Regions from separate parts of the Methylobacterium sp. Leaf88 genome, predicted to be linked through region 2. Evidence: riboswitches for the same ligand, from Rfam matches in the RefSeq annotation. Region 2 holds a riboswitch; each other region holds the start of a gene.

Region 1 (5,257 bases), on a different contig from region 2:
CGAGACCCCGTGCCCGGCGCGGCCGAAGGCGGCCCGCCGCGGCGGGAACGCGGGCCCGTCGACACGCGGTTCGGGATCGTCGGTTTTCTCCGGCAACCGCTCGATGAAGAACCCGAAGGCGATCGCCGTCGCCCGCACGGGCCGTATCGCGCCCTAAGCCGTCGCTCAGCACCGACCGCGTCGCCCGCGCCCTCATGGCGCGCGGCACATCTGGTGCGGGCGCAGGCGACGCGGGAACGGAGCGTTCCCGAACGGGAAGTCCCGATCCACGGATCACGGCGCAGTCCGGGCTGTTTCCGACTAGCCCGGCGGCGCCGCCGGATCAGGCGCGTCGAACGGCGCCCCCGCCCGCGGCGTCGCGGCGGCGCCGGCCGGGCCTGCGCCTTCCGATCAGGCGCCCGGGTCCTGCTCTCCGAGGGATTTGCGGTACTGCCATGATCGCGCCCTCCCCATGCTGTCCGAGGAGGGATGTCCCACGTGTCTGCTCACCGCCAACGCCCGGATTCGGCGGGGGTGTCGGAACCGGGCCGGGAGGGCGGTCGCTTCCTGAAGCCCCTGCGCGCGGCGCGCGGCCTATGCCGGCGCCCGCTCGCCACTGTGGTCGGGGCCGAATACGACACCGTCCTCTCGCAGCTGGAGACCGGACGGGGACGGATCCCACCGAATTGCTACCGCGCCTGGGCGGCCGTCCGCGACGTCCCCGTCAAGGCCCTCGTCCGGGCCCCGATTCGCGTCGACGGCCCGTTCACCCACGCGATCCTGTTCGCGGACCACGACGCGGTGGCGGCGAGCGGCTGAGGCGACCCGCCCCCGAGCCCGTCCCCGGCGCCGTCAGGGACAGGCGGCGTCCTCCTGCGCCGGTGCGGCCGACTTCGGGGCGTTGCGGGCGCGCTCGGCCCGCAGCTCCCGCTCGGCCATCAGCCAGAACTCGACCTCGAACCCCTCGGGGCGGTGGTTGCGCTCCCAGATCTCATGGGCGCGCTCGCGGATCCGCTCGAACGTGATCCCATCCTCGGACATCGTGCTCTCTGCTCCTTCAGTCTCGGTCACAGCGTCACAGCCCGGTTCTCCCTGCGGGGCCAACGCTCCACGGCGGGATTTGTCCCCCGATGCGCACAAGGCTGCCCCGGTCGCCCCCTTCGCAGGGCAGGCTGCCGAACCCCGGGGGATTTGACGGCGGCGCCGGAAACGGCCTAGCTTACCCGCGACGGTTCCTCTTTAACGAGGATCAAAAGGGAACGCGGTGAGGGCGAGAGCCCGAGGCCGCGGCTGCCCCCGCAACTGTAAGCGGCGAGCTCCTCATCAACACGTCACTGGGTGAACGGTCCGTCAGGACCCGGGCCTGGGAAGACGATGGGAGGGCGGTGACCCGCGAGCCAGGAGACCTGCCGTCAGTCGTGGTCACACGCGAAACGCATCGGGCGGGGTGTCCTGGTGGGTGTCGGGGCGTTCGCTTGCCGCGAACGGGCCGACCTCTTCGCGGTGACGTGCCACTCCGCGCGACTCGTCGCGTCAGCCGTCCCGTCGATGCCCGTCCTCGCCCGCAAGTCTTGCTCCCGCATGCTCCCTCCGGCCGCCCCGCGCGGCCCGGTGACGGCTGGGCCGCGGACACGCCGGCCCCGGGCCCCGCTTGCCGATTGTAATGTTATAACATTCAGTCTAGCGGAGACGGCAGGTCGGCCCCGACCGATGCCCGCGCCCTTGTTCGGTTGCCCCATGTCCGGTTGCCCCACGTCCCGTTACCCTATGCCCGTCGCCCCCATCCCGTCCCGAACCGCGAACGCGCGCGGGTCGCGGCGAGGCCCGACCTTGCCGTCGCGACACGTCCTGCCCCTGGCGGCCCTGCTCGGCGGCCTGCTGCCGATCTCCGCCGAGGCCGAGACCCGGGAGGTCCCGCCAGCCGTCACCCTGGAGACCCTGGAGGTCGCGGGCTCCGGGCGGGGCGGCCCGGCGCCCGCCGAGGGGCTCAACCTGCGCAGCCCCGGCCGCAGCGCCAGCCGCCTCGGCCTGACGGCCCTGGAGACCCCCGCCAGCGTCGACGTGATCGCGGGCGAGACCACGCGGCTGCGCGGCCAGAACACGGTGGCGGAGGCCGTCACCCAGAACGCCACCGGCATCACCACGGTGGCGGCGCCGGGCAACGGCAACGGCGCCTTCACGGCCCGGGGCTTTTCCGGCCCGAACTCGATCCAGCAGCTCTACGACGGCACCCGCCTGTTCGTGGGCGCCGGCACCGTCACCTTCCCGTTCGACACCTGGAACGTCGAGCGCATCGAGGTGCTGCGCGGGCCGGCCTCCGTGCTCTACGGCGATGGCGCCATCGGCGGCGTGATCAATGTCGTCACCAAGAAGCCGGTCTTCACGCCCCTCAACGAGGCCCGCGCGGCGGTCGGCTCGGACGGTCTGGCGCGTCTGGCCCTGGATTCCGGCGGCCCGATCGGGGAGGCGCTCGCCTACCGCCTCAACATCAGCGGCAACCGCGCCGAGGGCTGGATCGCCCCGGACGGGAGTTTCCGCAACCTCGCGGTCTCGGGCGCCCTGACCCTGCAGGCGACGCCGGACCTCGCCGTCACCCTGAGCCATGATTTCGGCTATCAGGAGCCGGCCCGCTACTGGGGCACGCCCCTCGTCGACGGGCGCATCCGCGACGCCCTCCGGTTCAACAACTACAACGTCCGCGACGCCCAGATCCTCTGGACCGACAACTGGACGCAACTGCGCACCGAGTGGACGCCGAGCGCCGACGTCACGGTCCGCAACACCGCCTACCGGCTCCAGAGCCGGCGCCAGTGGCGGGACGTGGAGCAATACGCCTTCAACCGCGGCACCGGCCGGATCGACCGCTCCGACTACCTCGAGATCTACCACCAGCAGGAGCAGATCGGGAACCGCCTCGACGCCACCTTCCGCGGCACCCTGTTCGGCTTCCGCAACGAATTCCTGGCCGGGTTCGACGTGAACCACATCGCCTTCCGGCACACCAACAACTTCTATTTCGACACCACCACCAGCGTCGATCCCTTCGCCTACGACCCGGGCCTGTTCCCGGCCGAGGGCCGCGCCCGGCCCGCCTACGCCACCAGCACGCGCCAGGCCTCGGTCTTCGCCGAGAACCGCCTGATCCTGTCCGACCAGGTCTCGCTCCTGGCCGGCGTGCGCTACGACGCGCCGGTGCTGCAGCGGACCGACCTCGTCACCGGCAACACCTTCGACCGCGACTTTCGGGCGCTGAGCTACCGCTTCGGCGCCGTCTACAACCCGACGCCGCTGCTGGCCCTCTATGCCCAGTACGCCACCGCCACCGATCCGGTGGGCAGCCTGATCTCCCTGTCGCAGAGTCTCGCCAACTTCCGGCTCTCCACCGGCAAGCAGGTGGAGGTCGGCGCCAAGGGCGTGGCCTGGGACGGCCGGGCCGAGTGGACGCTGGCCGGCTACCGCATCGTCAAGGACAACCTGATCTCGGCGGTACCGGGCCAGCCGACGCTCTCGACCCAGGTCGGGCAGCAATCCTCCCTCGGCGTCGAGGCGGCCCTGAGCCTGCACCTCTCCGAGGCCTGGCGCATCGACGCCAACCTGGCGCTGCTGCATGCCCAGTACGACACCTTCGACCAGGCGGTCGGCGGGGCGGTGGTGTCCTATGCCGGGCGCCAGCCCATCGACGTGCCGGAGCGCGTCGGCAACCTCTGGGTCACTTACGCCTTCGCCCCGGCCTGGGAGGCCCGGGTCGGCCTGCAGCACGTGGGCGAGACCTTCAGCGACTTCGGCAACCAGGCGAAGCGCCCGGCCTACACCCTGGTCAATGCCGGGCTCGACCACCAGGTCACGCCGGATTCGCGCCTGTCGCTGCGCGCCTACAACCTGTTCGACACGATCTACGCGATCAGCGGCAACGCGGTGAACGGGGTCGGCACCAACTGGCTGCTGGGCCGGCCGCGCTCCGTCGAGGTCGCCTACAGCGTCCGGTTCTGATGCGGGCCTCTCCGAAACGGGCCTTCCTGAAGCCCCTGAAGCGCGGGCTGATCATCGGCCACCGCTGGCTCGGCATCGCCACGGGGCTGTTCCTCGCCGCCTGGGTGCTGTCGGGGCTGGTGATGCTCTACGTGGCGTTTCCGGCCCTGACGGAGGCCGAGCGCCTGTCCCGCCTCGCGCCCCTCGCCTGGGACCGGGTCCTCCTCGGCCCGGACGCGGCCCTGGCCCGGGCCGGGCTCGACCCGGCCCCCGGCGGCCTCAGCCTGTCCATGCGGGGCGGGGCGCCGGTCTATCAGGTCACCACCCGCGACGACGCCCGGCACGTGGTCTCGGCCGAGACCGGGCAGGCCCTGGGCGAGATCGACGGGGCGGCCGCCCGGGCGTCGTTCGGCGAGGGCGCCACCGTGCGGGCGGTGACCCGCGACCCATGGACGGTGCGCGACCGCTACGACCCGGTGCGCCCCTTCCACGTGGTGGCGCTCGGGGACGCGGCCAGCACCGAGCTCTACGTTTCGGCCCGCACGGGCGCGGTCGTCCTCGACACCACCCGCCGGGAGCGCCTGTGGAACTGGCTCGGGGCGATCCCGCACTGGTTCTACCCCACGCCCCTGCGGGCGCGGGGCGAGCTCTGGCGCGGCACCGTGCTGTGGGTCTCCGGCCTCGCCACCGCCGGGGTGCTGAGCGGCCTGGCCCTGGGGATCTGGCGCCTGCGCCTGCGCCGGCCCTACGCCGCGGGGGTGAGCCCCTATCGCGGCCTCGGGCGCTGGCACCACCTCCTCGGCACCCTCGGGGGCCTGAGCCTCCTCAGCTTCGTGGCGAGCGGCTGGCTCTCCATGAACCCGAACCACTGGTTCTCGCCCCGCACGCCCCCGGCGGCCCTGCAGGCGGCCTATGCCGGGCCCCCGGCCGCGGTCGGCCGCGCGGCCCTCGACGGCCTGGCGCGGCCGGGGATCGTCGAGGTCCGGTTCACGCAGGTCGGCGGCCGGCCCGTGCTGGTCGCCGCCGATGCCCGGGGCCGCCGGGTCGCGGTCCCGCCGCCCACGGAGGCGATCTTGCGCGCCGCAGCCGCCCGCGCCCTGCCGGAGGCCCGCATCGCCGCGACCGAGACGCTGACCGCCTACGACGCCTACTGGTATCCCCACCACGACACCCGGCCGCTGCCGGTGCTGCGGGTGCGCTTCGACGACCCGGCCGCGACCTGGCTCCACCTCGACCCCGAGACCGGCGCGCTCCTCGACCGCCTCGATGCCAGCGGCCGGCTCCAGCGCTGGCTGTTCGAGGCGCCCCA
Region 2 (5,257 bases):
AGGGCGATGACCGCACGGCAGAATCCCCAATCTGGCCGCCAAGCACGCATGACAGCCGCGTAAGCTGTGGTTCCACGCTTCGTCAACATGGCAAAGTCATCTCACAGACTTTCACCCGGCATGTGACCTAGAACCGCCCCGCCAGGGTCAGACGTACCGCCGTCGGCTCGACGGGGTGGAAGTGCCGGTCCGCGACGCCGTCCGCCGCCTCGCCGGGCAAACGGGAGGTGTAGAAGTAGGTGATCTGGTCGGCCTGGGCGTTGGTCAGGTTCAACACGTCGAGGGACAGGCTGATTCCGTTGTCGAAGTTGTAGCCGACCCGCCCGTTGACCAGCGCCGTCGGGCGCGAGCGCACCGAATTGTCCTCGATCAGCGGCCGCGGCCCGAAGTAGCGCAGGCGCATCGCTCCGAACCAGCCCGGCCCCTCGCCGAAGGTGAACCCGGCCGAGGCGATGGTGGTGGGCGCCTCCGGGACTCGGTTGCCGACGGGGTCGCGGTCCGCGAAGCGGGCATTCGTCACCGTCAGGTCCCCCTCCAGGGAGAGCCAGGGCGTCACCGCGTAGCGGTTGGTCCATTCGACGCCGAAGCGGCGGGTGGGACGGCTCGGCTCGGTGGTGCCGCTGTCGCCCTGGAACAGGTTCTCGGAGGCGAAGTCGAGCTGGAACAGCGTCACCGCCGTCTCCAGCCCGGCGAGGCTGCGGTTGCGCAGGCCGATCTCCGAGCCCGTCGAAGGCACGAGGAAGGGCGAGCGGCTGATGTTGAAGAGCGGGCTCGCCGGATCCACCGTGGCGGTGACGCCGCGGGCATCGTTCGAGTGGAAGCCGCCCCCGTAATTCACGAACACCTCGGTGTCGAACCAGGGTCCCAGCACGAGGCCGAGCTTCGGGTTGACGATCCCGTCCCGGGCCGTGCCGGAATTGGCCGGGGTGTCCGAGCGGACATCGGCGGAGAACCCGTCGGCGCGCACGCCGACGCTGGTGCGCAGCCAGTCGGTCCAGCGCATCCGGCTCTCGACGTAGAGGGCCGCGCTCGCCTCCAGCACCCGGTCATCGAGCACGGTCGAGCGGGTTTGCCGCGCCGTGGTGTTGAACAGGCCGACCCGGATGGCGTCGGTGCGGGTCTGGAGGCCGATCTCGTTCTCCGCGGCCAAGCCGAACAGGGTGCCCTCGACGGTGTGGCTGACCTCGCCGCCGCCGAGCACCCGGCTGTCGCGCTGGCGGAACTGATCGCCGTTCACCGGATCGTTGAGGAAGTAGGTGAAGTCGTTGAACAGGTTCATGCCGTAGCGGATGACGTAGCCGCTCGCCCGGGTGATGCCGGCGTCGCTCGTCCGGCTCCAGCGGCCCGAGAGGGAGAAACGGCCGGTGTCGCCACCGTCCGTGGGATTCAGGGAGCCGAAGCGGCCGATGATCCCCTCCGCCACGGCGCGCTCCGGGATCTGGTTGGTGGCGTTCCACTTGGCCCAGTAGGCCATGCCCGTCAGCGCGAAGCCGTCGAGGGCCGTGCCCTGGCTGTAGCGGACGACGGCGTTCAGCTTGGCGAGGCGGTCGGGCACGTCCCAGGGGCCGTCATAGGTCTGGGCCTCGCCGGCCACGAGCAGGTGGCCTTCGCCGAGGGGCGCGGAGGCGATGCTGAGGGCGCGCTTGTAGCCGAAGCTGCCGAGCGACGTCAGCGCGAGGTTGCGCGCGACCGTGTCGAGATAGTCGATCCGCACCGAGCCGGCAGAGGCGAAGTCGCCGTCGCGGACGAAGTAGGGTCCCTTGTGGAATTCGACCGCGCCGACGAGTTCCGGGATCAGGAAATTCAGGTCGGCATAGCCCTGGCCGTGGGCGTGGGTGCGCATGTTCACCGGCATGCCGTCCACGTGAAGCGCGATGTCGGTGCCGTGGTCGAGGTTGAACCCGCGCAGGAAGAACTGGTTGGCCTTCCCCTCCCCGGAATGCTGGGTGACGATGAGGCCGGGCACGCTCTCGAGCGCCTCGCCGGGCCGGGTGATCGGCCGGCTGTTCAGTGCCGCCCCCGAGATCACGCCGGCGCTCGCCGCATCGACGCTGCGGAGGCCGCCGCCGATGCCGGTGACGCCGCCGACGAATCCCGCATGGGCGGCTGGCCCGCGGCCACCGCTGGCCGGGGCCTCGGCGGTCACGGACAATTCGGCGAGGTCCGCCTGCGCAGTCTCGGCGAACGCGTCCGGAATCCCGGCGCCGTAGGGCAGGAAACCGGCGCAGGCGCCGAGGAGCCAGGATCGGGCGGTGGGCCGTGAACGGGGAAACGAGCGAAAACGGGAGGACGACATGGGACCTCGGGCGACGTCTGTGGCACGTCACCGCGAACGAGGCCGGCCCGGATGCCGCACGGCATCCGCCCCGACACCCACCAGGACACCCCGCCCGATGCGTTTCGCGTGTGACCACGACTGACGGCAGGTCTCCTGGCTCGCGGGTCACCGCCCTCTCATCGTCTTCCCAGATGTCGAGACACCCAGTGACGTGCTGATGAGGAACTCGCCGCTTACAGTTGCGGGGGCAGCCGCGGCGTTGGAGCAAAACTCCTCACCGCGTTCCCTTTTGATCCTCCGGGGAGGAACCGTCCGACGCCAGGAAGCCCGACACGCGGTGACGGCGTCAATGGCCGCGCGGGGTTTTCGGGCCGGTGTGCCCGGCAGGCGACAGGCGTCGGGCGTCAGGGTCGGTCATCCGGTTTCCGCGCCGGCGCGCGCCGGTGGCCCGTGCCGGCTAGGACGGCGCCACCGGCCGCGAGGCCGAGGAGGATCCATTTCAGGGGAAGGCGCTCCGCGCCCTCGCTGCGCTGGGGCGCGGTCACCATGTGGCCCGGCGGAAGCTCCACGCCGGGCTTGCCGTAGGCCTGCGCGTCGGCGATCTGCTCGGCCGACACGGCCCATTCGGCGCCCATCTGCCGATCGTGCGCCATCACCGCGAGGCCGACCGCGAGGCCGACGGCCGCCGCCGCGAAGATCCTCACCGGCGTCCGCATCTCCCACGCTCCCATCTACCCCGCTTTCCAGCGGCCGATCCGGCCCGAGGGTTAGGCGATCGACCCGCCCTCCGCCAGGGACCGGGGCCGGAGAGGAAGGTCCCGATTGTCCGCATTGCGGCCTGGAACGGTTTTAACCCGGTCTTCATCGGCTCTGCAAAAAACGCATGGGACCCCTAACGGCATGACTGGCCTGCGTTTTCGCGCGATTGAGCGCACGCTGTGCATCGCGATATCGCTGAGGCGAGACTGCTCCGCTTCGCGGCCGATCGTCGGCCATGCGAGCCCTGCCCCTCAGGACCCCGTCATGGATCATCCGGTCGCGACCCCGAAGCGCTCCTCCGCGGCTGGCGGCTGGGGGGCCCTGAAAAGTTGCGGCAAGCACCTGCTGGGAAGCCGGGCACCCCTGTCGGGTGCGCGCGCCATGCTGAAGGCCAACCAGCCCGACGGCTTCGACTGTCCCGGCTGCGCCTGGGGCGATCCGGCGCACGGGTCCTCGTTCGAGTTCTGCGAGAACGGCGTGAAGGCGGTGTCCTGGGAGGCCACCGACAAGCGCACGCCGCCGAAGTTCTTCGCCAAGCACACCGTGAGCGCGCTGCGCGGCTGGACCGACTACGCCCTGGAGGGCGAGGGCCGCCTGACGCATCCGATGCGCTACGACGCGGCCAGCGACCGCTACGTCGCCACGACCTGGGACGCCGCGTTCGCGGAAATCGGCGCCACCCTGCGCGGGCTCGACCACCCGGACCAGGCCGAGTTCTACACCTCGGGCCGCGCCTCGAACGAAGCCGCCTACGTCTACCAGCTCTTCGCCCGGCACTACGGCACCAACAACTTCCCCGACTGCTCCAACATGTGCCACGAGGCCAGCGGCATCGCCCTCCAGGCGGCCATCGGCGTCGGCAAGGGTACCGTGCTGCTGGAGGATTTCGAGAAAGCCGACGCGATCTTCGTCGTCGGGCAGAACCCCGGCACCAACCATCCGCGCATGCTCGGCGACCTGCGGCGGGCGGCCCAGCGCGGCGCGAAGGTCGTGGTGTTCAATCCCGTGCGCGAGCGCGGGCTGGAGCGCTTCGCCGACCCGCAGAACACCGTGGAGATGCTGCGCGGCGCCAGCGCGCCGGTGGCGAGCCACTACTACCAGCCACGCCTCGGCGGCGACATGGCGGCGTTCCGGGGCATCGCCAAGGCGGTGTTCGCGGCCGACGATGCGGCCCTGGCCGTCGGTCAGCCGTCGCTGCTCGACCGGACCTTCCTGCGCAACCACACCGCGGACTACGAGGCCTACCGGGCCGCCGTGGACGCCACCCCCTGGGAATCCATCGAGGACCAGTCCGGCCTGGCCCGGGCCGACCTCGAGGTCGCGGCCGGGGTCTATCTAGCCGCCGACAAGGTGATCTGCACCTGGGCCATGGGCGTGACCCAGCACCGCCATTCGGTGGCCACCGTCCGGGAACTCGCCAACGTGATGCTGCTGCGCGGCCATGTCGGTCGCCCCGGTACCGGCCTGTGCCCGGTGCGCGGCCATTCCAACGTGCAGGGCGACCGCACCGTCGGCATCAACGAGAAGCCGCCGGCCGCCCTCCTCGACGCCCTGGAGCGGGAATTCGGCTTCACCGCCCCGCGCGCGCACGGCCACAACGTGCTCGCCGCCATCCGAGCCATGCTCGACGGCTCGTCGAAGGCCTTCATCGGCCTCGGGGGCAACTTCGCCCGCGCCACGCCGGACACCACCCTTGTGGCCAAGGCCCTGGCCTCCTGCGAACTCACCGTCCACATCGCGACGAAGCTCAACCACTCGCACCTCGTGCCGGGCCGCGTCGCCTACCTGCTGCCCTGCCTCGGCCGCACCGAGATCGACCGGAACGCGAAGGGCAAGACCCAGATCGTCACGGTCGAGGATTCCATGAGCATGGTCCACGGCTCGGGCGGCATCAACAAGCCGGCCTCGGCCGAGCTGCGCTCCGAGATCGGCATCATCGCCGGCATGGCGGCGGCGACGGTCGGCTCCGCGCGGGTCGACTGGGCGGCCCTCGCCGACGATTACGACCGCATCCGCGACCTGATCGAGCGTACGATCCCGGGCTTCACCGGCTACAACCTGCGCGTCCGGCGCCCGCGCGGCTTCATGCTGAAGAACCTCGCCGCCGAGCGCAGCTTCGAGACGCCCACCGGCCGGGCCAACTTCTCCGCCGATCCCCTGCCCGAGGCGACGGAGCACCAGCGGGCGAAGCGCGCGAGCGACACCTTCGTGCTCCAGACC
Region 3 (5,257 bases), on a different contig from region 2:
CTCGCCTACGCGGTGGGCGATGCTCTGGCGGCCTTGGCGACCGAGGGGCGCCTCAAGGCGATCTGCGACGCCTACGGCGTCACCTACTCCGCGCCGCAAGGCTATTGAGCCGACCGAGCATCGTCGAGGACCGAAAGCCAAGACCTCATCCTCAGTCCCGGCACCCGACGGCTATTCGACCAATGGCCAATAAGAATCCTCTGAGAACTTCTCTAGCTTCGACATCAAGGGGCGCCTTCCCAACACATCGAGACGGCGAAACCCAGTGGGTCACGGAGAACCGGGCCCGGCCTTGAGCGGAGGAAATGCCATGAGAATACGCGACCAGTTCCTGGCGGCGGTGGGCGTCACTGCCCTTTGCGTCAACCTGACCTTGCCGGCACTCGCCGAAGTCACCGAACAGGACATCCTCAACGACGCGAAGACCACTGGCGACGTCGTTACCTACGGTCTCGGGCCGCAGGCCCAGCGCTTCAGCCCTCTCAAGACGCTCAATCGCGACAACATCAAGGGCCTGGTGCCGGCCTATTCCTTCTCGTTCGGTGGCGAGAAGCAGCGTGGCCAGGAGAGCCAGGCGCTGGTCAAGGACGGCGTGCTCTACGTCACCGGATCGTATTCGCGCATGTACGCCATCGACTCGCGCACCGGCGACAAGCTGTGGGAATACAACGCCCGCCTGCCGGAGGGCATCCTGCCCTGTTGCGACGTGGTGAACCGCGGTGCCGCTCTTTATAAGGACAAGGTCTATTTCGGTACCCTCGACGCCAAGCTCGTGGCGCTCGACCAGAAGACCGGCAAGGTGGTCTGGCGCAAGGACATCGACGACTTCAAGGCTGGCTACAGCTACACCGCCGCGCCGATCATCGTGAAGGGCAAGATCATCACGGGCGTGTCCGGCGGCGAGTTCGGCGTCATCGGCCGGGTCGAGGCGCGCGATGCCGAGACCGGCGAAGTGGTGTGGAAGCGGCCCGTCATCGAGGGTCACATGGGCGAACTCAACGGCAAGCCCTCGACCATGACCGGCCAGGTCAACGAGACTTGGCCGGGCGACACCTGGAAGTTCGGCGGCGGCGCGACCTGGCTCGGCGGCACCTACGATCCCGAGAGCAACCTCGTCTATTTCGGCACCGGCAACCCCGGCCCCTGGAACTCGGCGCTGCGCCCGGGCGACAACAAATGGACCGCCTCGCGGCTCGCCATCAATCCGGACAACGGCGAGATCGTGTGGGGCTTCCAGACCACACCGCATGACGGCTGGGACTTCGACGGCGTCAACGAGTTCGTGCCGTTCGACATGCAGAAGGACGGCAAGACCGTGAAGGCCGGCGGCACCGCCGACCGGAACGGCTTCTTCTACGTCCTCGACCGGACCAACGGGAAGTTCATCTCGGCTACCCCGTTCGTGAACAAGATCAACTGGGCGAAGGGCATCGACGAGAAGGGCCGCCCGATCTACGACGACGCCTTCCGCCCGGGCGACCCGGCAAAGTCCGAGGACGGCAAGAAGGGCAAGTCCGTCTTCGCGGTGCCAAGCTTCCTCGGTGGCAAGAATTGGATGCCGGTCGCCTACAGTCCCGACACCAAGCTGTTCTACGTTCCATCGAACGAGTGGGGCATGGACATCTGGAACGAGCCGGTCTCGTACAAGAAGGGCGCGGCATATCTCGGCGCTGGCTTCACGATCAAGCCGGTCTTCGAGGATCATATCGGCTCGCTCAAGGCCATCGACCCGGCCTCCGGCAAGACGGTGTGGGAATACAAGAACAAGGCGCCGCTCTGGGCCGGCGTGCTGACCACGGCGGGCAACCTCGTCTTCACGGGAACCCCGGAGGGCTTCCTGAAGGCCTTCGACGCCAAGACCGGTGAGGAAGTCTGGAAGTTCCAGGTCGGCACCGGCGTCGTCGCGTCGCCGATCACCTGGGAGCAGGACGGGGAGCAATGGGTCGGCGTCGCCGCCGGCTGGGGCGGGGCCGTGCCGCTGTGGGGTGGCGAAGTGGCGAAATCCACCGCCGGAATCAACCAGGGTGGAAGCTTCTGGGCCTTCAAGCTGCCCAAGACCGTCGCCACGCGCTGAACGGAGCCGTCATCGGACGGTGGCTCCGGCCATCGCCCGACCGATGACTCCCGAATTTTCTGAAAGCGTGCCGGCCTTCGCTCGAGGGTTTGGCGCGCCCGAGCTCCGGAATGTCGGCGGTATCTCAACAACCGCAGGCATCCCGGAGCTTTCTCATGCCTTGACCATATCGCCCGCTTCGAGTGGAGCTGCCCGTTCCGCGTGTCGTGGTGGGGCGTGAGCTTCCCCCTCGCCGCAGCATCCGTCGCGGCCCTGCGGATCGCGACGGCGCGGCCGGGCCCGGCGATCGACCTCCTCGCCGTCTGCCTGCTCGCGCTCGCGACGGCGGTGATCGGATGGCTGCTCGCCCGGACCCTCATCGGACTCGCCCGCGGGGAGCTGCGTACGCTGGCGCAATGACAGGCAGGCGCGACATGACCTCGCTCACCCGCGACGAAGAATTTGAACGTCGAAATTGAGACACCGCGAGAGCTGACTGTGTATTTGCAAAGGGCGCATCCCTGATAGAGTAGAGGTGGATTACACGTCCGCTTACGGGAGCCGCACGAAGGCGCTTGAACGACTGGGTTGGGTCGAGATCCGCCGGTCCGGTCTATGACCGGGACGGGTGAAATGCGGTCCGGCTGCTTTCGATCGGAAGACGTTCTTAAGCAGCCTATCGTGGAGGCCATCGGGCATCGGCCAGTTGCACCACCAGGCACAGGCTGCCTAACCTCTCACCCCAGATGGACCAGAGCCTCCGCTCCTGAACACCGCAGACCGTCCCAAATCATCTGACGACGCACAACCATCCGGAACCATGCCGATGCAATGTTACAATGTTGCGGAAAATGGCGTTCCCTCGATTGACTATGCGGCGGCGCCCAGCGAATGTCTGACCGTCAAGGTTCCTGCGGGCCGTCGGCTCGCGGGCTAAGAGGGAATTCGGGGTGCTCGCAAGAGTGCTTCCGAAGCTGCCCCCGCAACTGTCAGCGGCGAGCCCTTTCCGTTCATGGTCACTGGTGCGTCGCACCGGGAAGGCTGAGGCGAGGGCAATGACCCGCGAGCCAGGAGACCTGCCTTGCACCACGATACGTCTCTCGGGCGGGGTGTCCCGGCGGAGCGCATGAGCGGGCTCGGCTGCTGACGCGGCCGATCCTGTGAGGGCACCCGCTCGGCCGTCGCTCGACAACCTTGAGCGCACCGGTGCCCCTTCGTCCGAGCCTGCCCACCGCGACGGCCCCGATCCCGAACCCGCCCGCATCCACCAAGCGCCGCTGGAGACCCGAACGCCGGGGATCGCGTTGCGCCCTTGCCGCGATCCTCTCGACGGTTTCACCCACCTTGGAGGCACGGGCGCAGGAGGCCGTCACGCTGGAGGAGCTCTCCGTGGAAGGGGATGGCAGAGGTGCCCCGACCGTCGCTGGTGCTGGTCCCAACCCAGGTATCGGCCTGATCGGTCCGACCCCGAGTTACCGGGCCGACCGGGCGGTGAGCAGCACGAAGACCGACACGCCTCAGCGCGACGTGCCCCAGGTCGTCACCGTCGCGCCACGCGAGGTCATCACGGATCTCGCTGCCACCCGCGTCGACCGCGTCTTCAACTACACGCCCGGCGTCGCCCAGCAGAACAATTTCGGCGGCCTGACGGTGTTCAGCTACGCCATCCGCGGCACGACGACCTCGGAACTCTACCGCAACGGCTTCCCGATCAACCGGGGCTCGCCGCCGCCGCCCGACACCCAGAACGTCGAGCGGATCGAGGTCCTGAAGGGTCCCGGCGGCGGCCTGTTCGGGCGCAGCGACCCGGGCGGCCTCGTCAACTTCGTCACCAAGCAGCCGACCGCCGAGCGCTTCGTCGAGATGGGCGGCCTGTGGGGCTCGTTCGAGCAGTTCCGCGGCACGGTGGATGCCGGCGGCGCACTCAACGAGGACGGCACGCTCCTCTACCGCTTCAACTTCGCGGGCGGACGCCAGAACAGCTTCCGCGATTTCGTGGATGGCGACCGGCTCCTCGTAGCTCCCGTCGTGAGCTGGCAGATCACGCCGGACACGAAAATTACCGTCGAGACCGAGTTCCTGCGCAACCGCATCGTGGTCGACCGGGGCGTGATCGCGATCAACAAGCAACTCGGCTTCCTGCCGATCTCCCGCTTCCTCGGCGAGCCGGGGCAGAGCACCGACCAGAGTTCGGACACCATGCAGGTGCGCGTCGAGCATCGCTTCAACGCCGATTGGCAGATGCGGCTGGCCACCCACTTCAACACCGGCTCGCTGGTCGGGGAATCGGCGGAGGTCCGTGGCCTCGCCGCCGACAACCGCACCGTCCTGCGCGACCGGAATTTTCGCGATTACCGCTGGGATACCGCCATCGGTCAGGCCGAGGTGGTGGGGCGCTTCGCCACCGGCGATCTCGGTCATACCCTGCTTCTCGGCTTCGAGCGCGAGAGCACCGACAGCCGCGTGGTCTACGACCGCTCGAACTTCCGCCAGAGCCCCTACAGCCTCGACATCTACGATCCGCGCTACGGCCAGGCCCTCCCGCCGCTCACCATCCGGCGCAACAACCTGGAGCGGGTCACCAACACCGGCCTTTACGCCCAGGACCAGATCGCGCTGAGCCCTGAGTGGAAGGCCTTGCTCGGCGTGCGCTTCGACTTCTTCGAGCAGTCCTTCCTTGAGCGCACGACGGCGACGCAGACGGAACAATCCCGGGTGGCGGCGACGCCGCGCGCCGGCCTCGTCTATCAGCCCCTGCCGGCGCTCTCGCTCTACACCAATGTCGGCACCAGCTTCCGGCCTAATATCGGCCCCGACGCTTTCGCGGTAGCTCGCTCTGTGCCGTTCGAGCCCGAGACCGGGATCGGCTACGAGGTCGGCGCCAAGCTCGATCTGTTCGGAGGCGCGCTCGGCCTGACGGCGGCGGCCTTCCGCATCGAGCGCGAGAACGTGCTGACGGCCGACCCCAACAACAGCGGCTTCTCGTTGGCAGCGGGCGGCGTGCGCAGCCAGGGCTTTGAACTGACCGCCGCCGGCCAGATCACCCCAGAGATCAAGATCCTGGCGGGCTACGTCTACGCTGATGCCGAGGTGACCAAGGACAACGTGCTGCCGATAGGCGCACCGCTCATCAACATCCCGCGCCACTCGGGCAGTCTGCTCGCCGTGCACGAGGTGCAGGCGGGCCCCTGGAAGGGCCTTGGC

What was found. Region 2 has a riboswitch for cobalamin ahead of ASF20_RS10010 (TonB-dependent receptor). Riboswitches for the same ligand answer to the same signal wherever they lie in the genome.
Region 1: another riboswitch for cobalamin. It lies ahead of ASF20_RS06285 (TonB-dependent siderophore receptor); the one in region 2 lies ahead of ASF20_RS10010 (TonB-dependent receptor).
Region 3: another riboswitch for cobalamin. It lies ahead of ASF20_RS14225 (TonB-dependent siderophore receptor); the one in region 2 lies ahead of ASF20_RS10010 (TonB-dependent receptor).

What each region holds. Positions count from the first base shown of each region.
Region 1 is NZ_LMMK01000011.1:84,276-89,532, reverse strand. Features, by position in the region: gene ASF20_RS06295 (transcriptional regulator) at 478-798, shown strand; gene ASF20_RS06290 (DUF2934 domain-containing protein) at 832-1,020, opposite strand; cobalamin riboswitch at 1,192-1,408, shown strand; gene ASF20_RS06285 (TonB-dependent siderophore receptor) at 1,855-3,969, shown strand; gene ASF20_RS06280 (peptidase) at 3,969-5,257, shown strand, end outside.
Region 2 is NZ_LMMK01000012.1:784,012-789,268, forward strand. Features, by position in the region: gene ASF20_RS10005 (hypothetical protein) at 1-89, opposite strand, end outside; gene ASF20_RS10010 (TonB-dependent receptor) at 128-2,296, opposite strand; cobalamin riboswitch at 2,404-2,606, opposite strand; gene ASF20_RS10015 (hypothetical protein) at 2,683-2,994, opposite strand; gene ASF20_RS10020 (FdhF/YdeP family oxidoreductase) at 3,302-5,257, shown strand, end outside.
Region 3 is NZ_LMMK01000022.1:181,451-186,707, reverse strand. Features, by position in the region: gene ASF20_RS14240 (transporter substrate-binding domain-containing protein) at 1-108, shown strand, start outside; gene ASF20_RS14235 (PQQ-dependent methanol/ethanol family dehydrogenase) at 311-2,074, shown strand; gene ASF20_RS14230 (hypothetical protein) at 2,243-2,473, shown strand; cobalamin riboswitch at 2,942-3,152, shown strand; gene ASF20_RS14225 (TonB-dependent siderophore receptor) at 3,374-5,257, shown strand, end outside.